Regions from separate parts of the Streptomyces sp. NPDC104367 genome, predicted to be linked through region 2. Evidence: riboswitches for the same ligand, from Rfam matches in the RefSeq annotation. Region 2 holds a riboswitch; the other holds the start of a gene.
The links. Region 2 has a riboswitch for glycine ahead of gcvP (aminomethyl-transferring glycine dehydrogenase). Riboswitches for the same ligand answer to the same signal wherever they lie in the genome.
Positions count from the first base shown of each region.

Region 1: another riboswitch for glycine. It lies ahead of gcvT (glycine cleavage system aminomethyltransferase GcvT); the one in region 2 lies ahead of gcvP (aminomethyl-transferring glycine dehydrogenase).

Region 1 covers NZ_JBVJND010000014.1:221,651-233,628, reverse strand. Annotated here, with positions in the region: gene ACZ619_RS22705 (FadR/GntR family transcriptional regulator) at 121-810, shown strand; gene ACZ619_RS22700 (NADPH-dependent F420 reductase) at 930-1,592, shown strand; gene ACZ619_RS22695 (Crp/Fnr family transcriptional regulator) at 2,039-2,716, opposite strand; gene ACZ619_RS22690 (glycoside hydrolase family 25 protein) at 2,775-3,335, opposite strand; gene ACZ619_RS22685 (L-serine ammonia-lyase) at 3,462-4,829, opposite strand; gene glyA (serine hydroxymethyltransferase) at 4,887-6,149, opposite strand; gene gcvH (glycine cleavage system protein GcvH) at 6,187-6,564, opposite strand; gene gcvT (glycine cleavage system aminomethyltransferase GcvT) at 6,673-7,800, opposite strand; glycine riboswitch at 7,839-7,949, opposite strand; glycine riboswitch at 7,950-8,046, opposite strand; gene ACZ619_RS22665 (AAA family ATPase) at 8,236-8,913, shown strand; gene ACZ619_RS22660 (enhanced serine sensitivity protein SseB) at 8,981-9,775, shown strand; gene ACZ619_RS22655 (enhanced serine sensitivity protein SseB C-terminal domain-containing protein) at 9,950-10,705, shown strand; gene ACZ619_RS22650 (ABC transporter permease) at 11,052-11,978, shown strand, end outside.
Region 2 covers NZ_JBVJND010000013.1:253,151-265,128, reverse strand. Annotated here, with positions in the region: gene ACZ619_RS21660 (sugar phosphate nucleotidyltransferase) at 1-2,309, shown strand, start outside; gene ACZ619_RS21655 (DUF881 domain-containing protein) at 2,415-3,326, shown strand; gene ACZ619_RS21650 (small basic family protein) at 3,323-3,655, shown strand; gene ACZ619_RS21645 (DUF881 domain-containing protein) at 3,661-4,494, shown strand; gene ACZ619_RS21640 (FHA domain-containing protein) at 4,685-5,515, shown strand; gene ftsR (transcriptional regulator FtsR) at 5,557-6,294, shown strand; gene ACZ619_RS21630 (bifunctional nuclease family protein) at 6,386-6,859, shown strand; gene ACZ619_RS21625 (MerR family transcriptional regulator) at 7,127-7,771, shown strand; partial or broken gene ACZ619_RS21620 (DNA polymerase IV) at 7,872-9,460, shown strand; gene ACZ619_RS21615 (PRC-barrel domain-containing protein) at 9,373-9,753, opposite strand; glycine riboswitch at 9,870-9,964, shown strand; gene gcvP (aminomethyl-transferring glycine dehydrogenase) at 10,138-11,978, shown strand, end outside.

The sequences.
Region 1 (11,978 bases), on a different contig from region 2:
AAGACCGCGGAACGTCATGCCAGGTAGGCTAACCACTCCTCAGGTCCTCAGACAAGTGAGAATTCCTGTGACACGTGCCGCGGACCGCGGCACGGCCCCCCGAGGAGTTGGTGACACCGCATGGCGCTAGGCCCCGTCCGCCCGAGCCCCCTGGTCGAGCAGGCCACCGCCCGGCTCCGCGCGCAGATCAGCGGCGGCGCCTGGCCGGTCGGCACCCGGCTGCCCGGTGAGACGACCCTGGCGAAGGAGCTCGGCGTGGGCCGCTCCACCGTCCGCGAGGCGCTGCGCGCGCTCGCCGGCGCCGGGCTGGTGCGGCCCCGGCAGGGCTCCGGGGTCTTCGTGATCGCCACCGAGGCGGCCGAGGACTGGCCGACGCGGCTGCGCCGGGCGGCGGTGACCGACGTCTACGAGGTCCGGATGGCCGTCGAGGTGCACGCGGCCCGGCTCGCCGCTGACCGCCGTACACCCGAGGACGTCGCGGCCGTCGAGGCGGCGCTCGCCGGGCGCCGGGCGGCGGCGCGGGCCGACGACGCCGCCTTCGTGGACGCCGACATCGCCTTCCACGCGGCGGTGGTCGCGGCGGCCCACAACCCCGTCCTCGCCGACCTGTTCACCGAGTTCGTCCCGGTGCTCCGCGAGGGGCTGATCGACATGCTGGCCCTCACCGGCCTGCGCGCGGCCGACCCGATCACCGGCGACGCGGCCCACGAGGCGCTGGTGCGCGCGGTCGCCGCGGGTGACGCGGAGGCGGCGGCCGACGTGCTGCGGGCGGAGCTGGCGGACCCGTTCGAGGGCGGCCGAGCGGTCTGAGCCGCCCGGATGCCGTAACGGCCGGAATGATCGGGGCGGGGCGCGGGTTGACGCCGACAGCGGTAATGCATGCATGTGCATCGACATGCGTGGACGCATCGGCATTCGGAAGGTGTCCCATGAAGATCGGCATCATCGGCGCGGGCAACATCGGCGGCAACCTCACCCGGCGGCTCACCGCGCTCGGCCACGAGGTGCACGTGGCGAACTCGCGCGGTCCCGAGACGCTCGCCGCGCTGGTCGAGGAGACGGGGGCGACGGCGGTACGGGCCGAGGAGGCGGCGCGGGACGCGAAGGTCGTGGTCGTCACGGTCCCGCTGAAGGCGGTCCCGGACCTCCCCGCCGGCCTCCTGGACGGGGCGGCCGAGGACGTGGCCGTGATCGACACCGGCAACTACTACCCGCAGCAGCGCGACGGCCGCATCGCCGGGATCGAGGACGAGGGCCTCACCGAGAGCCGCTGGACCGAGCGGCAGATCGGCCACCCGGTGGTCAAGGCGTTCAACGGCACCTACGCCCAGGACATCCTCGACCGCCACCGCCCCGCCGGGGACCCCGGCCGCCATGCCCTCCCGGTCTCCGGCGACGACGAGCGCGCCAAGCGGACCGTCCGCGCCCTGATCGACGAACTCGGATTCGACACGGTCGACAACGGCGGCATCGACGACTCCTGGCGCCAGCAGCCGGGCACCCCGGTCTACGGCCTCAGGGACGGCTCCGAGGCCGTCCGCAAGGCCCTCGCGGAGGCGTCCCCGGAACGGCCGGCGGACTTCCGGGGCTGACGGCGACTGGTGGCGGCCGAGGGTGGTGGGCAGTGGCCGAGGGCGGTCGGCGGCGGCCGACCGCTTCCGCCGATGCGCCGCGCGGAGGGCTGCACCGGGCCGGGACGGACCGGGCCGGGCCGGGCGGGAGCCCTGCGTGCCTGCGGTATCGGGACCCTGTGCGCCAGTTGGCGTAGACGCCGGCGCGGGGAGGTTCTATCCAGGTGTACGTACGCGGGGCGTACCACGGGTCCCGCGTCGGCGCACATGCCGGGTGCGGACCACCGTGCCCGGCGTCCGGCGCCACCCGGACTCCCCGCGGACTCGGGGGAACCGCCACGTGAGAGAGCGACACCGGGGGACGCTCCCGGCACGTGCGGATCCGCGGGGGCGGCCGGCGGCGGGATCGACCTGGGGAGCCCGGTCCCGCCGCCCCTGCCGCACCGGGGGCGGGACCCGGCGGCCGGTCAGCCGCCGAACGCCTGCCCCTTCAACTGGTCGACCGCGCGCACCGCGAGGGTCTGACGTCCCGTCACTATCCATCCCTGGGAGCGCCATTGTTCGAGCACCCGGCTCACCGTGCGCCGGGAGGTGAGCAGCAGGCCGGCCAGGTCGTCCTGGGAGAGGGTGAGGCCGATACGGCGGCCGGGCCCGTCGGACTCGGGCAGGCCGCAGCGCTCGACCAGGTCGAGGAGGAGCGCGGCGAGGCGGGCCGGGACCGGTTCGGTGATGCCGGCCCGCTGGACGTCGGCCTCGCGCAGGCGGCGCACCAGGGTCTGCTCCAGGGCCGCGGCGATGCCGGGGCGGGAGCGGGCCAGCACGTGGAAGCGGGTGGCCGGGAGGTGCAGGAGGTCGGCGGCGGTGGCCGTCACCAGGGTGGCGGAGCGGCGCCCGTTCTCCACCGAGGCCTGCTCGCCGAGGAGTTCACCCGGGCCGCGCAGGGCGAGCAGGGCGCGGTAGCCGGCGTGCGACTGGGCGACGACCTTGACCCAGCCGTGCAGCAGCACGACGAGATGGTCCGAGCCCTCTCCCTGGGTGAGGAACTGCCGGTCGGCGGCGAGCGGGATCCGTGTCGCCGCCCGCAGCAGCGCCGCCCGGTCGCCGGTGTCGAGGGCCTCCCAGAAGGGGGCGGGGCTGGTCACCACGTCACACAGTGTGGCCCCGGCATCCCGCCCCGAAACCTGTGGGACCGGCCACAACCGCTCAACTCTCTTTCTTCGCCCATGCCTTGAGGGAGGCCTTGGTGGCGAAGTCCGCCACGTTCTTGTCGTGCGGGTCGCTCGTGTACTGGTGGAAACGCCACGTGGCCTTGACGCGCGGGTGCCCGGCGGAGACGTAGTCGGCGATCCACAGGCCGTCTCCCGCGTAGGAGGTGGTGTCGACGTTCAGCCAGAAGTCGCGGTTGGTGTAGAGCACCACCCGGTGGCCGGGCCGCAGTTCCTTCACCCTGCGGATGAAGCGGTCCTTCTCGGCGTTGCTCGCGCGGGTGCCGGAACCGGTGGTCTCCCAGTCGACGGCGAGGAGCTCGCCGGCCTTCTCGGGGGCGTGCTCGACGAAGTGCTCGGCCTGGGCGGTGAGATCGCCGGGCCACAGGAAGTGGTAGAAGCCGACGACCAGTCCGGCGTCCCGCCCCGTCCTGGCCTGGGCGGCGAGCCGGGGATTGACGTACGAGTGCCCCTCCGTCGCCTTGACGAAGACGAAGGAGAGACCGTCCGTGTCGTACCCGGAGGACTGGTACGCGCTCACGTCGATACCGTGCAGCATGTGGGGGCTCCCTGAGTGCCGGTGGGGGAGGGGGCGTTGCCTTCGCCCATCCCGTGTTCCCCGACCGGCCCGGAAGATCCGCACGGACATGTGAACGGCCGAGCGGCCAGGCCGGGGCCTGACCCCTCAGCACTCGATGATGTTCACCGCCAGCCCGCCGCGGGCCGTCTCCTTGTACTTGACGCTCATGTCGGCGCCGGTGTCCTTCATGGTCTTGATGACCTTGTCGAGGGACACCTTGTGGGAGCCGTCGCCGCGCATGGCCATGCGGGCCGCGGTGACCGCCTTGACCGCGGCCATGCCGTTGCGCTCGATGCAGGGGATCTGGACCAGGCCGCCGACCGGGTCGCAGGTGAGGCCGAGGTTGTGCTCCATGCCGATCTCGGCCGCGTTCTCGACCTGCTCCGGGGAGCCGCCGAGGACCTCGGCGAGCGCGCCCGCCGCCATCGAGCACGCGGAGCCGACCTCGCCCTGGCAGCCGACCTCGGCGCCGGAGATGGACGCGTTCTCCTTGAAGAGCATGCCGATCGCGCCGGCGGCGAGCAGGAAGCGGACCACGCCGTCCTCGTCGGCACCGGGGACGAAGTTGACGTAGTAGTGGAGGACTGCCGGGATGATGCCGGCCGCGCCGTTGGTGGGGGCGGTGACGACCCGCCCGCCCGCCGCGTTCTCCTCGTTCACGGCCATCGCGTAGAGCGTGATCCACTCCATCGCGTGGGCCAGCGGATCGCCCTCGGCGCGCAGCTGCCGCGCGGTCACCGCCGCCCTGCGTTTGACCCGGAGCCCGCCCGGCAGGATGCCCTCGCGGGACATGCCGCGCGACACGCACGCCTGCATCACCCGCCAGATGCCCAGCAGGCCCTCCCGGATCTCCTCCTCGGTGCGCCAGGCCCGCTCGTTCTCCAGCAGCAGCGCGGAGATCGACAGGCCCGTCTCCCGGGTCAGCCGCAGCAGCTCGTCACCGGTGCGGAAGGGGTACTTCAGGACCGTGTCGTCCAGCTTGATGCGGTCCGCGCCGACCGCGTCCTCGTCCACGACGAACCCGCCGCCGACCGAGTAGTACGTCTTGGAGAGCAGCTCGGCGCCCCCGGCGTCGTACGCCCACAGGGTCATGCCGTTCGCGTGGTAGGGGAGCGCCTTGCGGCGGTGGAGCACGAGGTCGTCGTCGAAGGAGAAGCCGATCTCGTGCTCGCCGAGCAGTCGCAGCCGCCTCGACGCCTTGATCGCCTCGACCCGGGCGTCCGCCGTCTCCACGTCGACCGTGCGCGGCGAGGCGCCCTCCAGGCCGAGCAGCACCGCCTTGGGGGTGCCGTGGCCGTGGCCGGTCGCGCCCAGGGAGCCGTACAGCTCGGAGCGTACCGACGCGACGGACTCCAGGAGCCCCTCGTTGCGCAGGCGGCGGGCGAAGATGCGGGCCGCGCGCATCGGGCCGACGGTGTGGGAGCTCGACGGGCCGATGCCGATCGAGAACAGGTCGAAGACCGAGATGGCCACGGGGAACTCCTTGGAAAAGGGCGGGGGCACACGCCGTCGGGTGCCCCCACCAGGGAACTACTTGTTCAGACCGGGGTAAAGCGGGTGCTTCGCGGTGAGCGCCTCGACCCGGGCCCTCAGGGCCGCCGCGTCGTAGGACGGCTTCAGCGTCTCGGCGATCACGTCCGCCACCTCCGCGAAGTCCTCGGCCGCGAAGCCGCGGGTGGCCAGCGCCGGGGTGCCGATCCGCAGCCCCGAGGTGACCATCGGCGGGCGCGGGTCGTTCGGGACGGCGTTGCGGTTGACCGTGATGCCGACCTCGTGCAGCCGGTCCTCGGCCTGCTGCCCGTCCAGCTCCGATTCCCGCAGGTCGACGAGGATCAGGTGGACGTCCGTGCCGCCGGAGAGGACGTTCACACCGGCCGCGCGGGCGTCGGCGGCGGTCAGCCGCTCCGCCAGGACACGCGCCCCCTCCACCGTACGGCGCTGGCGCTCCTTGAACTCCTCCGAGGCGGCGACCTTGAAGGAGACCGCCTTCGCCGCGATCACGTGCTCCAGGGGACCGCCCTGGAAGCCCGGGAAGACGGACGAGTTCAGCTTCTTCGCGAAGGCCTGGCGCGCGAGGATGATGCCGCCGCGCGGGCCGCCGAGGGTCTTGTGGGTGGTGGAGGTGACCACGTCGGCGTACGGCACCGGGTTCGGGTGCAGCCCCGCCGCCACCAGGCCGGCGAAGTGCGCCATGTCGACCCACAGGTACGCCTCGACCGCGTCGGCGATCCGGCGGAACTCCGCGAAGTCCAGCTGCCGCGGGTACGCCGACCAGCCCGCGATGATCACCTTCGGCCGGTGCTCCTTGGCGAGCCGCTCGACCTCGGCCATGTCGACCAGGCCGGCGTCGTCGACGTGGTAGGCGACCACGTCGAACTGCTTGCCGGAGAAGTTCAGGCGCATGCCGTGGGTCAGGTGGCCGCCGTGCGCCAGGTCCAGGCCGAGGATGGTGTCCCCGGGCCGGGCCAGCGCGAACAGGGCCGCCTGGTTGGCGGAGGCGCCCGAGTGCGGCTGCACGTTGGCGTACTCGGCGCCGAACAGCTCCTTCACCCGGTCGATGGCGATCTGCTCGGTGACGTCGACGTGCTCGCAGCCGCCGTAGTAGCGGCGGCCCGGGTAGCCCTCGGCGTACTTGTTGGTGAGGACCGAACCCTGCGCCTCCATGACCCCGACCGGCGCGAAGTTCTCGGAGGCGATCATCTCCAGGGTGGACTGCTGGCGTGTCAGCTCGGCGTCGACCGCCGCGGCGACCTCCGGGTCGAGCTCGTGCAGGGGCGTGTTCAGGACGGACATCTGTTTCTACGACTCCTAGGCCGGGGCCCGGCGGTTCTCAGCCGGTGGTGAAGGCGGTGTACTCGTCGGCGGAGAGCAGTTCGGCAGGCTCGTCCGCGACGCGCAGCCTGAACAGCCAGCCGCCCTCGAAGGGGGCCGAGTTCACCAGCGAGGGGTCGTCCACGACGTCCTCGTTGACCTCGGTGATCTCACCCGTCACCGGCGAGTACAGGTCGGACACCGACTTGGTCGACTCCAGCTCGCCGCAGGACTCGCCCGCGGTCACCGTGGCGCCGACCTCCGGGAGCTGGACGAAGACGACGTCACCGAGGGCGTTGGCCGCGTGCTCGGTGATGCCCACCGTCGCCACGCCCTCCTCGGTGGCCGACAGCCACTCGTGCTCCTTGCTGTAACGCAGCTGCTGGGGGTTGCTCATGGCCTGAATTCTCCTGTACGCGTGGGAGTGCTGGTGAATGGGGGACTGCGGAAGGCGTGCGTGAGCAGCGACGATGCGCTCGGCACGGCCGGCGGACGGCTGCTTCGGCTACTTCTGCCGCTTGTAGAAGGGCAGCGCCACGACCTCGTAGGGCTCGTGGCTGCCCCGGATGTCCACGCCGACGCCCGCCGTGCCCGGCGCCGAGAACGCCGCGTCGACGTACGCCATCGCGATCGGCCTGCCCAGGGTCGGGGAGGGCGCGCCGGAGGTGACCTCGCCGATCACCGCGCCGCCGGCGACCACCGGGTACCCGGCGCGCGGGACGCGGCGGCCCTCGGCGACCAGGCCGACGAGCACCCGCGGCGGGGCGGCCTCCGCGCGGGCGGCGGCCGCGGTGAGCGCCTCGCGGCCCACGAAGTCGCCCTCCTTCTCGAACTTCACCACCCGGCCGAGCCCGGCGTCGAAGGGGGTCAGGCCGGTGGTCAGCTCGTGCCCGTACAGCGGCATGCCCGCCTCCAGGCGCAGGGTGTCCCGGCAGGACAGCCCGCAGGGCACCAGGCCGACGCCCTCGCCCGCCTCGGTCAGCGCCTCCCAGAGCCGCACCGCGTGCTCGGGCCGCACGAACAGCTCGAAGCCGTCCTCGCCGGTGTAGCCGGTGCGGGCGATCAGGGCCGGCACGCCGGCGACGGTGCCGGGCAGCCCGGCGTAGTACTTCAGGCCGTCCAGGTCGGCGTCGGTCAGCGATTTCAGGATGCCGGGCGACTCGGGACCCTGGACGGCGATCAGGGCGTACGCGTCCCGGTCGTCCCGCACCTCGGCGTCGAACCCGGCGGACCGCCCGGCGAGGGCGTCGAGGACCACCTGGGCGTTGGAGGCGTTGGCCACGACCAGGTACTCGGTCTCGGCCCGCCGGTAGACGATCAGGTCGTCCAGGATGCCGCCGTCGGCCCGGCAGATCATGGTGTAGCGGGCCCGGCCGACACCGACGGAGGCGATGTTCCCGACGAGGGCGTGGTCCAGCAGGGCGGCGGCCCGGGGGCCGGTCACGGTGATCTCGCCCATGTGGGAGAGGTCGAAGAGGCCGGCCCTGGTCCGCACCGCGACGTGCTCGTCGCGCTCGGAGCCGTAGCGCAGGGGCATGTCCCAGCCGGCGAAGTCGGTCATGGTCGCGCCGAGCGAGCGATGCAGGGCATCGAGCGCGGTACGGCGGGGTCCGGAGAGTGGGGTGCTGCTCACGGTCGGTTGTCTCCCAAAGGCATGACAGGCGAGGTCTTTCCTCCCCATCTGTCATCGGAACCTGAGAGGTTCGCCCTGACCACGACGACGGTCAGCGGCTTGCACCTTGGGTGGGACCGCCGTCATGGCGGCCCGCTTTTCAGATGTGCCTCGCCCGCGCGGTAACGGGGCCTGAGAGATTCAAGGGAGGGACTTGCTCCTTCGGCGTCCCAGCGAGACTGCTGGGAACTCTCCCGCGCGGATTCAAGCGGCCGGTATGCAGTTGGCGCGCACATCATTGCACGGCACCCGGGCGCACCGCAGTCCGGACCGGGTACCGCCGTCTGTGACAGGGCTGTGGCCGGAAGCGGACGGAACCGCGAGACATCGTGCATTACCTTCTCTTTACATTAAGTGGGGAGAACCTTTCCTGAACCCCCGGGGAGGACGGACACGGTGACAAGGACCACGGCGTACGCGACGACGACGGGCATCGCCCTGCCCCAGCAGCCGGCGGCCCCGGCCCGCGAGCGGTGCGGCGAACTCCGGGCACCGGTCGTCCGCGACCTGCGCGAGCGGGCCGGCCGCAGTCCGCACGGCCTGCTCTTCGGCCCCCGGGACCTGGTCGTGGTCACCGGCCTGCCGGGGAGCGGCAAGTCCACCCTGATGCACCGCACGGTCCAGGGCATCCGCATCGACTCCCAGGACACCCGCGACCGTTGGGACGCCCGCCTGGGCCGCCTCCTGCCCTACGCCGTCTACCGCCCGCTGGTCCGGCTCGCCCACTACACCGGGCTCCGCCGCGCCCTGCGCTCCGGCGACGGCGTGGTCGTGCACGACTGCGGCACCCAGGCCTGGGTCCGCGACTGGCTGGCCCGGGAGGCCCGCCGCCGCGGCGGCACCCTGCACCTGCTCCTGCTCGACGTCACCCCGGACACCGCGCTGGGCGGCCAGCGCGAGCGCGGCCGGGGCGTCTCCCGGTACGCCTTCCTGCGCCACCGTCACGCGGCCGCCCGGCTGCTGCGCTCGGTGGCGGAGGGCAGGCTGCCCGAGGGCGTCGGTTCGGCGGTGCTGCTCGACCGGGACGCGGCGGACGGACTGCGCCGGATCGCCTTCGCGCGCCGCATCGGCTGATGGACTTGTCCGTGCCACCCGCTAGCCTTTTCCCTCTCAGCAGCGGTTCCCAGCAGGCGGTAGGCAGATGGACTTCCCGGCGGACATTCCCGCGGACTTCCCGGCACAGACACACCCCCACCCGCACGGCGGTTGGCCCGGCAACGAGTTGGAGGAGGTCCTCTCGGCCTCCCTCGGCGTGCCCGCGGCGGCGGCCCGGCTCATCGAGGTACTGGGCCGGGGCTTTTTGTGGATCCCGCTGCCCGAGGGCGGCGGCCCGCACAGCGGTCCGCTGGACCTGCCCACCACGGAGATCGACGGCCAGGTGTACGTCCCGGTCTTCAGCTCCGAGGAGCAGTTCCGGCTGGTGGTCGGCTCCCATCTGTCGTTCGCCGTCGCCCCCGCCGTCGAGTTCGCCCGCGGTCTGCCGCCGCAGGTCGGCATCGCCGTGAACCCCGGGGGAGTGGTCGGCCTGCCGCTGCCGCCGGAGGCGGTCGCCGAGCTGTGCCGGTCCGGTCGCAGCCACCCGGACGGCCCGGCCTCGGGCGGCCGGGTCCGGCTCTTCGAGCCCGACTGGCAGGACGACCCGATGGACTTCCTGGCCGCGGCCTCGGCGGAGTTCGCGGCGGTCGGTGTGGTCGCCACGGCCCGCCGCTGCCTCGCCGCGATCGAGACCGCCGACCCGGTGATGTTCGTGGGCGTCGAACTCTCCCACTGGGAGGGCGAGGACCTGCGGGCGGTGCCGCTGGAGGCACTGGGCAAGGCGCTCGGCCGGGTCCCGGTCGGCTGGCCGGTGAACCTGGTCCTGCTCGACGTGGCGGACGACCCGGTGGCCCACTGGATGCGGGAGAACGTCCGCCCCTTCTACCAGTACGGCCACTGAGGCGCCCCGCCCGGGGCGCGGGGAACTGCGCGACCAGCCATGACGAAACCCGCACTCGCGCACGACCAATCGGCTCCCGCCCCCCGGGCGCTTAAGCTGTCACCACACGCGGGGCAACTCTTCGAAGGGGCGGTACGACAGGTGAGCGCGAGCCTCAGCGGCAGCGTCGAGCACATGCTGCGCCAGGTCACGCCCGGGCGCTACGACGCCTACGAGGCACTCCTTCGCGCACTCGCCACGCCGTCCTCCGGCCAGGTCTGGATGCTGCTCTGGCACGGCCAGGCCGGTTCCCCCGACGCCCAGTACGGGAACATGCAGGTCGACGGCCACGGCTACGCCCCCTGCGTGACCTCGGCCCAGGAACTCTCCGCGAGCGGCTGGAACCGCTCGTACGAGGTGGTCGAGGGCGTCGACGTGGCCCGCACGCTCTACCCCGACCACTACGGTCTCTGGCTCAACCCGCACGCCCCCGGCGGCGGCGTCGGCATCCCCTGGCTCGACCTGCGCCGCATCGCGACCGGCCTGGACCGCCAGCCGGCCGGGCCGCTGCGGCTGTCCGAACCGGCGATCGAGGTGCCGCAGTTCTACGCGGTGCTCTCGCAGAACGCCCACCGCACGCCCGCGGTGCGCTCGCTGCGCCGGGCCTGGGTGCAGCCGGCCCTCGGGGCGCCGTATCTCGCGATCGGCCTCGACGTGTACGACACCTCGCCGCCCGCCGTCGACTCGGTGCGCGGGATGATGCAGCAGTCGATCGGGGCGGTGCCGGACGGGCTGCCGGTGTCGACGGTGGCGATGACCGACGAGAACGATCCCGTGGTGATGTGGATGCGGGCGGCCGCGCGGCCGTTCTACGACCGGGAGGCGCACGCGGCCCTGCCGCCGGCGCCGGTGGCCGGTTACGGGTACCCGCCTGTCCAGGGCGGCTACTGAGCCCTCTAGGCTGCGGGGCGGCCGAGACTGTTCACAGGCTTTACGTGACGAACACATTTCTCCGCGCGTAGATGGCGGCGAAAGGTGCGCCGTTGGGTTCGATGTCCCCTTGTGTCCCAACTGGGTCGCGTCCGGGGGGCGTTACCCCCTGTTCGGATAACGGAATCCCCCGGACTGCATCACGGTTGCGCATACTTTCCCCGCGAGATCTGGCGGGTGATCGCGGCGAAGCTGAAGACTCGCCCATCAGACATGAGGTTTAAACCTCGTGATCGAGCAAGTCGACAAAGCCGCAATCCGCGGCTGGCGTAGGCCGGTTACCACCGGCGAGAGGGGTCGGGTCACTGTGACCGCACCGATCGAGACCACCGGAGCGGCATCCGCGGCACAGCCGGAGGCCGTGCTGGAGGGTGCCGGAAAGGGGCAGATCGAGGGCCGCTCCCTCGGGCAGATCGCCTGGACCCGGTTCAAGAAGGACAGGGTCGCCGTGGCCGGCGGCGTCATCGTCGTCCTGCTGATTCTCGTCGCGGTGCTCTCCCGCCCCCTCCAGGCCCTGTTCGGACTCGACCCCAACGCCTTCCACCAGGACCTGATCGACGCCAACACCTCGCTGCCGAACGGCGGCTGGGGCGGCATGAGCCTCGATCACCCCCTCGGCGTGGACCCGAAGTTCGGCCGTGACATCGCCACCCGCGTCCTGGAGGGCTCCTGGGTGTCGCTGGTGGTCGCCTTCGGCTCCACCATCCTCTCCAACGTGATCGGCGCCATCCTCGGCGTCGTCGCGGGCTACTACGGCGGGCGCGTCGACTCGGTCATCAGCCGGCTGATGGACACCTTCCTCGCCTTCCCCCTCCTGCTGTTCGCCATCGCCATCTCCGCCACGCTCCAGGGCGGCGCGTTCGGCCTGAACGGACTGCCGCTGCACCTCAGCGTCCTGATCTTCGTCATCGGCTTCTTCAACTGGCCCTACCTGGGCCGGATCGTGCGCGGCCAGACCCTCGCCCTGCGGGAGCGCGAGTTCGTCGACGCGTCCCGCGGCATGGGTGCCAAGGGCCCGTACATCCTGTTCCGGGAGCTGATGCCCAACCTGGTCGGCCCGATCATCGTCTACTCGACGCTGCTGATCCCGACCAACATCCTCTTCGAGGCGTCCCTCAGCTTCCTCGGCGTCGGCATCCAGCCCCCGCAGGCGTCCTGGGGCGGCATGCTCCGCGAAGCGGTGACGTACTACCAGGTCGATCCCCAGTACATGATCGTTCCCGGTCTCGCCATC
Region 2 (11,978 bases):
ACTTCGGAGACGGCGAGGAGCTCGGAATGGAGCTCACCTATGCCAACGAGGAGAAGCCACTCGGTACCGCCGGAAGCGTCAAGAACGCCGAAGAGGCGTTGAAGGACGATGCTTTCCTCGTGATCTCCGGTGATGCCCTGACCGACTTCGACCTCACCGAACTGATCAACTTCCACAAGGCGAAGGGCGCACTCGTCACGGTGTGCCTGACGCGTGTGCCCAATCCGCTGGAATTCGGCATCACCATTGTCGACGAAGAAGGCAAGGTCGAGCGCTTTCTCGAGAAGCCGACCTGGGGCCAGGTCTTCTCCGACACGGTGAACACGGGCATCTATGTCATGGAGCCCGAGGTATTCGACTACGTCGAGGCCGACGTACCCGTCGACTGGTCCGGCGATGTCTTCCCGCAGCTGATGAAGGAGGGCAAGCCGGTCTACGGCTATGTCGCCGAGGGCTACTGGGAGGACGTCGGCACGCACGAGTCGTATGTGAAGGCGCAGGCCGACGTCCTGGAGGGCAAGGTCGACGTCGACATCGACGGCTTCGAGATATCCCCCGGCGTCTGGGTCGCCGAGGGCGCCGAGGTACACGCCGACGCCGTACTCCGCGGGCCGCTGTACATCGGCGACTACGCCAAGGTCGAGGCCGGCGCCGAAATCCGGGAACACACCGTCGTCGGCTCCAACGTCGTCGTCAAGAGCGGTGCGTTCCTGCACCGGGCCGTCGTCCACGACAACGTGTACGTCGGACAGCACAGCAATCTGCGCGGCTGCGTCGTCGGCAAGAACACCGACATCATGCGGGCCGCCCGGATCGAGGACGGCGCGGTCATCGGTGACGAGTGCCTGATCGGTGAAGAATCGATCGTTCAGGGCAATGTGCGGGTCTATCCGTTCAAGACCATCGAGGCCGGTGCGTTCGTCAACACGTCGGTGATCTGGGAGTCCCGCGGTCAGGCGCATCTGTTCGGCGCCCGTGGTGTCTCCGGCATCCTGAACGTGGAGATCACGCCGGAACTGGCGGTGCGGCTGGCCGGCGCGTACGCGACCACCCTGAAGAAGGGGTCGACCGTCACGACGGCCCGTGACCACTCGCGTGGCGCCCGTGCGCTCAAGCGGGCGGTCATCTCCGCGCTCCAGGCCAGCGCCATCGACGTACGCGACCTGGAGAACGTGCCGCTGCCCGTGGCGCGGCAGCAGACCGCGCGGGGCAGTGCCGGCGGGATCATGATCCGGACCTCGCCGGGGGTGCCGGACTCCGTCGACATCATGTTCTTCGACGGACAGGGCGCGGACCTCTCGCAGGCCAGTCAGCGGAAGCTGGACCGGATCTTCGCGCGACAGGAGTACCGGCGTGCGTTCCCGGGCGAGATCGGCGACCTGTACTTCCCCGCCAGTGTGTTCGACTCGTACACCGGGTCGCTGCTGCGGAACGTCGACACGACCGGGATCGCCGACGCGGATCTGAAGGTCGTGGTGGACGCCTCGAACGGCAGTGCCGGGCTGGTGCTGCCCAGCCTGCTGGGCAAGCTCGGGGTGGACTCGCTGACGATCAACCCCGGTCTGAACGAGGCCAGGCCCACCGAGACGGCCGACCAGCGGCGGGCCGGCCTGGTGCGGCTCGGCGAGATCGTGGCGTCCTCGGGTGCCGCGTTCGGGGTGCGGTTCGACCCGGTCGGCGAGCGGCTGTCCCTGGTGGACGAGAAGGGCCGCATCATCGAGGACGACCGGGCGCTGCTGGTGATGCTCGACCTGGTCGCCGCCGAGCGGCGCAGCGGGCGTGTGGCGCTTCCGGTCACCACGACCCGGATCGCCGAGCAGGTGGCCGCCTACCACGGCACCCAGGTCGAGTGGACGACCACCTCTCCGGACGACCTCACGCGCGTGGGGCGCGAGGAGGGCACCATCTTCGGCGGTGACGGCAAGGGCGGGTTCATCGTCCCGGAGTTCAGCAGCGTCTACGACGGTACGGCCGCCTTCGTACGGCTGATCGGTCTGGTGGCGCGGACGCAGCTCACGCTCAGCCAGATCGACGCCCGGATTCCGCGGGCGCACGTCCTCAAGCGGGACCTGGCCACGCCGTGGGCTGTCAAGGGCCTGGTCATGCGGCGTGTCGTGGAGGCGGCCGGCGACCGTTCCGTGGACACCACGGACGGGGTACGTGTCGTGGAGACCGACGGGCGCTGGGTGATGGTGCTGCCCGACCCGGCCGAGGCGGTCACCCATCTGTGGGCCGAGGGCCCCGACGACGCCTCCGCGCAGGCCCTGTTGGACGAGTGGTCGGCGATCGTGGACAGCGCCGGACGCTGAGAGAGCCCACGCGCGCGTGCCGGACCGGTGTCCCCGAGGGGGCCCGTCCGGCACGCCGGTGGGGCCGTTCGGAGGTACTGGTCGCGACGTGCGACGATGTGCGGCATGCCGCAGCAACCCCCCGTTCGGAGCAGCGTCCCCCGGCCGCAGCGCCCGGACGCCTCCATGTCGTTGCTCACCAACGTCATGGACCACAGCCTCGACGACGGGTACGCCGAGGCGGCCGCGCGCAAGCGGGCCAAGGGGGAGGGCGGCGGCATGCCGAAGACCCTCCGGGCCAGGCTCGGGCTCGCCGGCGGGCTGGTGCTCGCGGCGCTCGTGGTGACCGTGGGAGCCGCCCAGGCGCGTGTGACGGCACCCGTGGTGGCCAAGGAGCGACAGGAGCTGATCGACCGCATCGACCGTGAGACGGCCGCCGCGGACAAGCTGGAGAACACCGTCGACAAACTGCGTGACGACGTCAGCGCCCGTCAGCGCGCGGCCCTCAGGGAGAGCGGGGGCAGCGGACAGGCGGACCTGGTGGGCATGCTGTCGGGTGCCACGGCGGTGCACGGCCCCGGCGTGAAGCTGGTCGTGAACGACTCCAAGGAGGCGTCCTCGGGCGGCGACGGCAGCAACCCCCGGGAGACCTCCGGGTTCTCCGACACCGGCCGGGTCCGCGACCACGACATGCAGCGCGTCGTGAACGGTCTGTGGGCCTCGGGCGCCGAGGCCGTCTCCATCAACGGCCAGCGGCTGACCGCCCTGTCGGCGATCCGGGCCGCTGGGGACGCGATACTGGTCGACAACAGGCCGCTGGTACCGCCGTACACGGTGCTGGCGGTGGGGGACGGGGAGCTGCTGAGTTCCAGGTTCCAGGACAGCGTGGACGGGTTGTATCTGCACGCGCTGGAGCAGAACTTCGACATCAGGGCGACGATCTCCACGGAGAGTGACGTCCGGCTGCCCGCCGCACCGAGCGTGATCGTACGTACGGCGGAGCCGTACACCGAGAAGACTGAGAAGGGCACATCGTGATCGCCGTACTTGGCCTCGTCGTGGGCGTCGTGGCCGGACTGTTGGTCCGGCCTGAGGTTCCGGCGGTCGTCGAGCCGTATCTGCCGATCGCCGTGGTGGCGGCGCTCGACGCCGTCTTCGGCGGTCTGCGGGCCATGCTCGACGGGATCTTCGACGACAAGGTCTTCGTGGTGTCGTTCCTGTCCAACGTGGTGGTGGCGGCGCTGATCGTCTTCCTGGGCGACAAGCTGGGCGTGGGCTCGCAGCTGTCCACCGGTGTCGTGGTGGTCCTCGGTATCCGTATCTTCTCCAACGCGGCGGCGATCCGGCGCCACGTCTTCCGGGCGTGAGCGGCATGAACGGACACGAGAGGCAGCCCGAGCACCGGCTGCGCAGGGAACTGCCCGCCGAGGTGCCGCCCACGGCGCCGGAGGCCGAGGCCGCCGAGCCCCGGCCGGACGCCGGGCTGACCGGCCGCCAGCGGCTGGTCCAGGGGCTGTGGCCGCCGCGGGTCAGCCGGGCCCAACTGATCGTCGCCCTGCTCCTGTTCGGACTCGGATTCGGGCTGGCGGTGCAGGTCGCGTCGAACAGCGACAGCGACAGCGCGCTGCGCGGGGCACGTCAGGAGGATCTTGTCCGCATCCTCGATGAACTGGACGACCGTACTCAGCGTCTTGAGGACGAGAAGACAGGACTCGAGAAGCAGCGCCAGGAGTTGCAGAGCAGCTCCGACCAGGCGGCGGAGGCACGCAGGCAGACGGCCGAGAAGGAGAGACAACTCGGCATTCTGGCGGGCACCGTGGCGGCGCAGGGTACCGGCATCACGATGACGGTCGACGACCCGAAGGGAACGGTGGAGGCGGACATGCTGCTCGACGCGGTCCAGGAGCTGCGCGCGGCCGGCGCGGAGGCGATCCAGGTGAACGGGGTACGGGTGATCGCCGGCACCTACCTGACGGATTCCGGCAAGAGTGTGAGCGTCGACGGGAACAAGATCACCCAGCCCTTCGTTTTCAGGGTGATCGGCAAGCCGCAGGACCTCGAACCGGCTCTCAACATCCCCGGAGGCGTGGTGCAGACCCTTGAGAAGGAACAGGCGACTGTGACCGTCGAGCGGTCGGCCAAGATCGTCGTGGACGCCTTGCGACCGGCGAAGCAGCCTGACTACGCTCGGTCGACCGCGCAGTGAACCGGTGGTGCATGGGGGACGTCGGGCGGGGGCATGAGGATGCGGGGGGTCGGCGCACCGAGCAGCCGGTGCGTGGTGGAAACTGTCTGGTGGATACGGACGTTGTGAGGTTGTCCGGGTCGGCCGGTTTATTCAGTCAGGGTTCGTCCTGCCCCACGGGCGGGTCTGTTTCGGTCAAGGGGAATCGCCCGTGAAGTTGTTTGCGAAGTTGTTCGGCAAGAGCGCGCGAGAAGGAAGCGACAACGCGACCGCTCGCCATCGCGCACAGTCCGACGCGGAGGGCCAGCGCCCCCTGTTCCGGGACCAGGTGGCTGGTCCGGGGGGTGACATTTCGGGAGGTCAGGGCGCGCCGTCAGTTGACCCGTCCCAGTCCGGCGGCATAGGTTTCGGGCAACCGTCAACCTCAGGTGCGGGTGGAGGGTTTGCCTCCGACCCGTACGCGTCCAACGCCCCGGCGGGGCAGCCGCGGCAGGAGGATCCGTCGATGTCGGCCCTGGTTTGTACGAGGTGCGGTAACCGCAACGCGGAGAACGCCCGCTTCTGTTCCAACTGCGGTGCTCCGCTGCGTGCGGGTGCCGTCCCCGAGCGTGCGTCCGAGACGACGTCCACGATCTCGATCTCCGGTCTGGAGGCCTACGACGCCGAGGTCACCGGTCAGACCCAGATGCCGGCGCTCTCGCCCGAGGCGCAGGCCGCGGTCGACGCGCTGCCGCTGGGCTCCGCGCTGCTGGTGGTGCGCCGTGGCCCGAACTCGGGCAGCCGCTTCCTGCTGGACAGCGACCTGACCACGGCCGGCCGTCACCCGCAGAGCGACATCTTCCTGGACGACGTGACGGTCTCGCGCCGGCACGTGGAGTTCCGCCGCCAGCCGGACGGTTCCTTCACGGTGGCCGACGTGGGCAGCCTCAACGGCACGTACGTCAACCGGGAGCGCATCGACCAGGTCGCCCTGTCGAACGGTGACGAGGTCCAGATCGGCAAGTACCGGCTGGTCTTCTACGCGAGCCGGCAGGGCGTCTGACCCTCCGGATCTCGCCTGGAGGACCCCAGGGAAGAAGGTCCATGCTGCACACACCGAGCGGCGGTACCGGTCACGGCACCGCCGCCACGGAAACCGGGCTGATGAGCATCGGCACGGTGCTGAACGTGCTGCGCGACGAGTTCCCCGAAGTCACCATCTCCAAGATCCGCTTCCTGGAGTCGGAGGGGCTCATCGAGCCGCGCCGGACCCCCTCCGGGTACCGCAAGTTCAGCGCCGGGGACGTGGAACGCCTCGGACACGTCCTGCGGATGCAGCGGGACCACTATCTGCCGCTCAAGGTCATCCGCGAGTACCTGGACGCCATGGAGCGCGGTGAGGCCCTGCAGCTGCCCGTGCTGGGGCGGCAGCGGGACGGCGAGGCGTTGCCGACGGCGTCCGAGGCGCCGACGGTGGCCCGGATCGGGCGGCAGGAGCTGCTCGCGGCCGCCGAGATCGACGAGACCTGCCTCAAGGAGTGGGAGTCGTACGGGCTCATCGCTCCGCTGGAGGACGGCGTGTACGACGCCGAGGTGGTGACCGTGGCCGGGCTCGTCGCCGAGCTGGGCCGGTTCGGGATCGAACCGCGCCATCTGCGGGTGATGAAGGCCGCCGCCGACCGCGAGGCCGGCCTGGTGGACCAGGTGGTGGCCCCGCTGAAGCGGCACCGCAACCCGCAGACCAGGGCCCACGCCGAGGCCCGTACGAAGGAGCTGGCGGAGCTGACGGTGAAGTTGCACGCCGCGCTGGTGCAGACCGCCCTCGGGGTGCGGTTGCCGTGACCGCGGTGACAGGACCCGGGCGCAGGCCGGATCGGGCTCGCGTTTTCGGCCCGACTACCCAAACGTCCCGGGCACGGCCTAGGGTTGCTGTGTGAACGAGCTCGATGTCGTAGGTGTCCGGGTGGAAATGCCCTCCAACCAACCGATCGTGCTCCTGCGCGAAGTGGGAGGCGACCGTTACCTCCCCATCTGGATCGGGCCGGGGGAGGCGACGGCGATCGCTTTCGCCCAGCAGGGCATGGCGCCCGCGCGACCGCTGACCCACGACCTGTTCAAGGACGTGTTGGAGGCCGTCGGTCAGGAGCTCACCGAAGTGCGCATCACGGACCTGCGTGAGGGCGTCTTCTACGCGGAGCTGGTGTTCGCCAGCGGGGTCGAGGTGAGCGCCCGCCCGTCCGACGCCATAGCGCTGGCGCTGCGCACCGGAACGCCGATCTACGGCAGCGACACGGTGCTGGACGACGCGGGCATCGCGATCCCGGACGAGCAGGAGGACGAGGTGGAGAAGTTCCGCGAGTTCCTCGACCAGATCTCGCCCGAGGACTTCGGCACCAGCAGCCAGTGAGGGACCAAGGCGGCCCGTTACCCACCGGAAGGTCGGTGACGGGCCGGTTCGCGGCAGGTCACAGCCGAAACTCACGGGCAATTGCCAGGGGCCATTGAGAGCGTCCTACGGCCTCCCGCCAGAGCATTCGGCTAGCCTTTCCCCGCGGTGGGGCACGGGAAACCACTCCTAGGGTGATTATCACTCGGCGTGCCGAGTGTGGCGATCGTTGACGCACCCCTGGTGACTGCCTACCGTCGAGAAGGCAGGTCAAGGACGGAGGTCGGCGTGAGAAGCAGCGGCGACGGTACGGCTGGGGGTGCCCCCGGACACGGTTTCGGGGAGAGCGGTCCGTACCCGCTTCACAGCAGCATGGCCGGTCAAGCTCCGCAGCGGCCGACGGCAGTGCCGAGCGGCGGAGGGGCGGCGTCCATGGCGACCGAGGAGATCGGCTACCGGGGGCCCACGGCCTGTGCGGCGGCCGGCATCACCTATCGGCAACTCGACTACTGGGCCCGCACCGGCCTCGTGGAGCCCAGCGTGCGCCCCGCCCACGGGTCGGGCACGCAGCGGCTGTACAGCTTCCGGGACGTCGTCGTCCTGAAGATCGTCAAGCGGTTCCTGGACACCGGGGTCTCCCTCCAGAACATCCGCACGGCGGTGCAGCACCTCAGGGAACGCGGCTTCCGCGACCTGGAGCGCATGACCCTCATGAGCGACGGCGCCACGGTCTACGAGTGCAGCTCGCCGGACGAGGTCCACGCCCTGCTCCAGGGCGGTCAGGGCATCTTCGGCATCGCGGTCGGGGTGGTCTGGCGGGACGTGGAGAGCGCGCTGTCCCAGCTGCACGGCGAGCGCGTCGACACCGGCGAGACCCTCGTCGGGCACAACCCCGCCGACGAGCTGGCCCGGCGGCGCAACCGGGCGGTCTGAACCCCCGGGCCGGAGATCCGGCGCCTTCGGAGTCTCCCGCGATGCCCCGGCACGGTCATGTGCCGGGGCATTGTCAGTGCCGTGGTGCAGCATCGGAGATGTGAGAAACGAGCCCACGATCCTGCATCTCGACATGGATGCCTTCTACGCCTCGGTGGAGCAGGCGTCGAAGCCGAGCCTGCGCGGGAAGGCCGTGATCGTGGGCGGGCTCGGACCGCGTGGTGTGGTGGCCACCGCGTCGTACGAGGCCAGGGCGTTCGGGGTGCGCTCGGCGATGCCGATGGCCCAGGCGCGGCGGCTGGCGCCGAACGCCGCGTACCTGGTGCCGCGCTTCGGGCTGTACCGGACGATCAGCGAGCAGGTGATGGCGCTGCTGCACGAGCTGTCGCCGCTGGTGGAGCCGCTGAGCCTGGACGAGGCGTTCGTGGACCTGGAGGCCGGCGCGGCGGCCTGGGACGCGGTGTCGGCGCGGCTGGTGGGGGAGAGGCTGCGCGCGGACATACGGGCCGCCACGGGGCTGTGCGGGTCCGTCGGGCTCGCCGCCTCCAAGATGCTCGCGAAGATCGCCTCCGAGGAGGCCAAGCCCGACGGACTGGTCATGATCGACCCGGGCACGGAGCGGGCGATGCTGGAGCCGATGCCGGTGCGCACCCTGCCCGGGGTCGGGCCGGCGACCGGGGACCATCTGCGGCGGGCCGGGATCGCCACCGTCGGGGAGCTGGCCGAGGCGGGCGAGGACGAGCTGGTCCGGCTGCTCGGCAAGGCGCACGGGCACGCGCTGTACGCGATGGCGCTGGCCCACGACGAGCGGCCCGTGGTGGCCGAGCGGGAGACCAAGTCGGTGTCGGTCGAGGACACCTACGACGTGGACATCCACGACCGGCTGCGGGTCGGCCTTGAGGTGCAGCGGCTGGCCGACCGGTGCGTGGGGCGGCTGCGCGGGGCGGGGCTGTCCGGGCGGACGATCGTGCTGAAGGTGCGGCGGTACGACTTCTCGACGCTCACCAGGTCGGAGACGCTGCGGGGTCCGACCGACGATCCGGCGGTGGTGCGGGAGGCGGCGGCGCGGCTGCTGGACTCGGTGGACACGACGGGCGGTGTGCGGCTGCTGGGGGTGGGGGTGTCGGGGCTGGCCGACTACACGCAGGAGGACCTGTTCGCGCAGGCCGCGGCGGCCGGGGAGGCGGCGGCACCCGCCGAGGAGACGGCCGCGGCCGTGCCGGAGCCGGTGGCGTCGCAGGAGGCGGCCGCCGAGCGGCGCTGGCCCGCGGGCCACGACGTGCGGCACGCCGAGCACGGGCACGGATGGGTGCAGGGGAGCGGGCTGGGCAGGGTGACGGTGCGGTTCGAGACGCCGACGGAGGCGGAGGCGGGGCGGGTACGGACCTTCCGGGTCGACGACCCCGAACTGGAGCCGGCGGATCCGTTGCCGCTGGTGGAGCTGCCCCTGGTGCCGGGCGTCGCAGTGGACGAGATGCGTACGTGACCGTGGGGCGGGGCCGGCGTGGGACCGCTGACCGGCGCCCGCAGGTGCCGCCGCGCCCAACCGTGCCGCCCCCCGCCGCACGACTGCCCGCGGCGGTGTGGTGGGCGCGTCGGTCTCAGGCCCCCGTGTCCTCCGTGCCCGCCAGCTTGCCGAAGTCGTGGTCCGGGCGGGGGTGGGGCGGGGCCGGGGTGTCCAGGCCGTAGTGGTGGTAGAGCTGGAGCTCCTGCTCGGGTGACAGGTGGCGGCCGACGCCGAAGTCGGGGGCGTCCTTGATCAGGGCGCGGTCGAAGGGGACGTGCAGGGTGCCCTCGACCAGCTCACTGGGCTCCAGGGGCACGAAGGCGTCCCGGGAGAACAGGCCGGTGCGTATGGCCGCCCACTCCGGCACGCCCGTCGCGTCGTCGAGGTACACCTCGTCGATCGTGCCGATCTTCGTACCGTTGCGGTCGAACGCCTTGCGGCCGATCAGGTTGCGCGGATCGATGTCGGTCTGCACGGCGGGCCCTCCACTTGGTCGCAACTCATCCGTAAGCACTACAAAAGAGCACATTCAACGCCGCGGCCACTCGAAGGCCCGGCCGCAGACCTCGCTGGTAGGCTGACAGCGGCTGCTGACCCCGTGCGGGAGAGTCCTCCGGGCGAACCGGAGGCGCCGAAGGAGCAAATCCTCCCCGGAATCTCTCAGGCCCACGTACCGCACGGACGAGGTCACTCTGGAAAGCAGGGCGGGTGCCGATGGCGTCCGCTCTCACCGACGGTGAAAGCCGGAGCCCGCGGGCACCGGCGAAGCTCTCAGGTTGAGATGACAGAGGGGGAGGCCGTCGGGGTACCCGCGCCGGGGTACCCCTCGAAGGTCGCGTCAGACCAGGAGGCCTCCGCAATGACCGCCCACCGCCCTTCGCTCTCCGAGCTCGAACAGGGGATTCCCTTCGAGCAGCGCCACATCGGCCCCGATCTGGAAGCCCGGGCCAAGATGCTCGCCCAGGTCGGTTACGGCTCGCTCGACGAGCTGACCGCCGCCGCCGTGCCGGACGTGATCAAGAACGCCGACTCCCTGGCGCTGCCCGGCGCGCGGACCGAGGCCGAGGTGCTCGCCGAGCTGCGCTCGCTCGCCGACCGCAACCAGGTCCTCGACTCCATGATCGGGCTGGGCTACTACGGGACCTTCACCCCGCCGGTCGTCCTGCGCAACGTGATGGAGAACCCCGCCTGGTACACGGCCTACACGCCGTACCAGCCGGAGATCTCCCAGGGCCGGCTGGAAGCGCTGCTGAACTTCCAGACCGTGGTCGCCGACCTCACCGGGCTGCCCACCTCCGGCGCCTCCCTGCTCGACGAGGGCACGGCCGCCGCGGAGGCCATGGCCCTGTCGCTGCGCATGGGCAGGAACAAGAAGGGCGTCTTCGTCGTCGACGCCGACGCGCTGCCGCAGACCATCGCGGTGATCGAGACCCGTGCCGAGCCGACCGGCGTGGAGGTCGTGGTCGCCGACCTCGCCGACGGCATCCCGGCCGACCTCGCCGGGCGCGAGATCAACGGCGTCCTGATCCAGTACCCGGGTGCCTCCGGTGCCGTACGCGACCTCAGGCCGGTCGTCGACCAGGCGCACGAGCTCGGCGCGCTCGTCACCGTCGCCGCCGATCTGCTCGCGCTGACCCTGCTGACCTCGCCGGGCGAGCTGGGCGCCGACATCGCCGTCGGGACCACCCAGCGGTTCGGTGTGCCGATGGGCTTCGGCGGACCGCACGCCGGCTACATGGCGGTACGCGAGAAGTTCGCCCGCAGCCTGCCCGGGCGGCTCGTGGGCGTGTCCGTGGACGCGGACGGGAACAGGGCCTACCGGCTCGCCCTCCAGACCCGCGAGCAGCACATCCGGCGCGAGAAGGCCACCAGCAACATCTGCACCGCACAGGTGCTGCTCGCCGTGATGGCCAGCATGTACGCCGTCTACCACGGGCCCGAGGGGCTGCGGGCCATCGCGCGGCGCACCCACCGCTACGCCACGGTCCTCGCCGCCGGGCTGACGGCCGGCGGCGTCGAGATCGTCCACGGCGCCTACTTCGACACCCTCACCGCACGGGTGCCCGGCAGGGCCGCCGAGGTCGTCGCCGCCGCCCGGCACAGCGGGGTCAACCTGCGGCTCGTCGACGCCGACCACGTCTCCATGGCCTGCGACGAGACCACCACGCGGGCCCGGCTGGGCGCCGTGTGGACGGCGTTCGGGGTCGAGGGGGACGTCGAGGCCCTGGACGCGAGCGCCGCGGACACGCTGCCCGAGGCGCTGCTGCGCACCGACGGCTACCTGACCCACCCCGTCTTCCACCAGTACCGCTCCGAGACCGCGATGCTGCGCTACCTGCGCCGGCTCGCCGACCGGGACTACGCGCTGGACCGGGGCATGATCCCGCTGGGCTCCTGCACCATGAAGCTCAACGCGACCACCGAGATGGAGCCGGTCACCTGGCCCGAGTTCGGGCAGCTGCACCCCTTCGCGCCCGCCGAGCAGGCGCAGGGCTACCTGACCCTCATCCGCGAGCTGGAGGAGCGGCTCGCCGAGGTCACCGGGTACGACAAGGTGTCCCTCCAGCCCAACGCCGGGTCGCAGGGCGAGCTGGCCGGGCTGCTCGCCGTCCGCGCCTACCACCGCGCCAACGGCGACGCGCGGCGCACCGTCTGCCTGATCCCGTCGTCCGCCCACGGCACCAATGCCGCGAGCGCCGT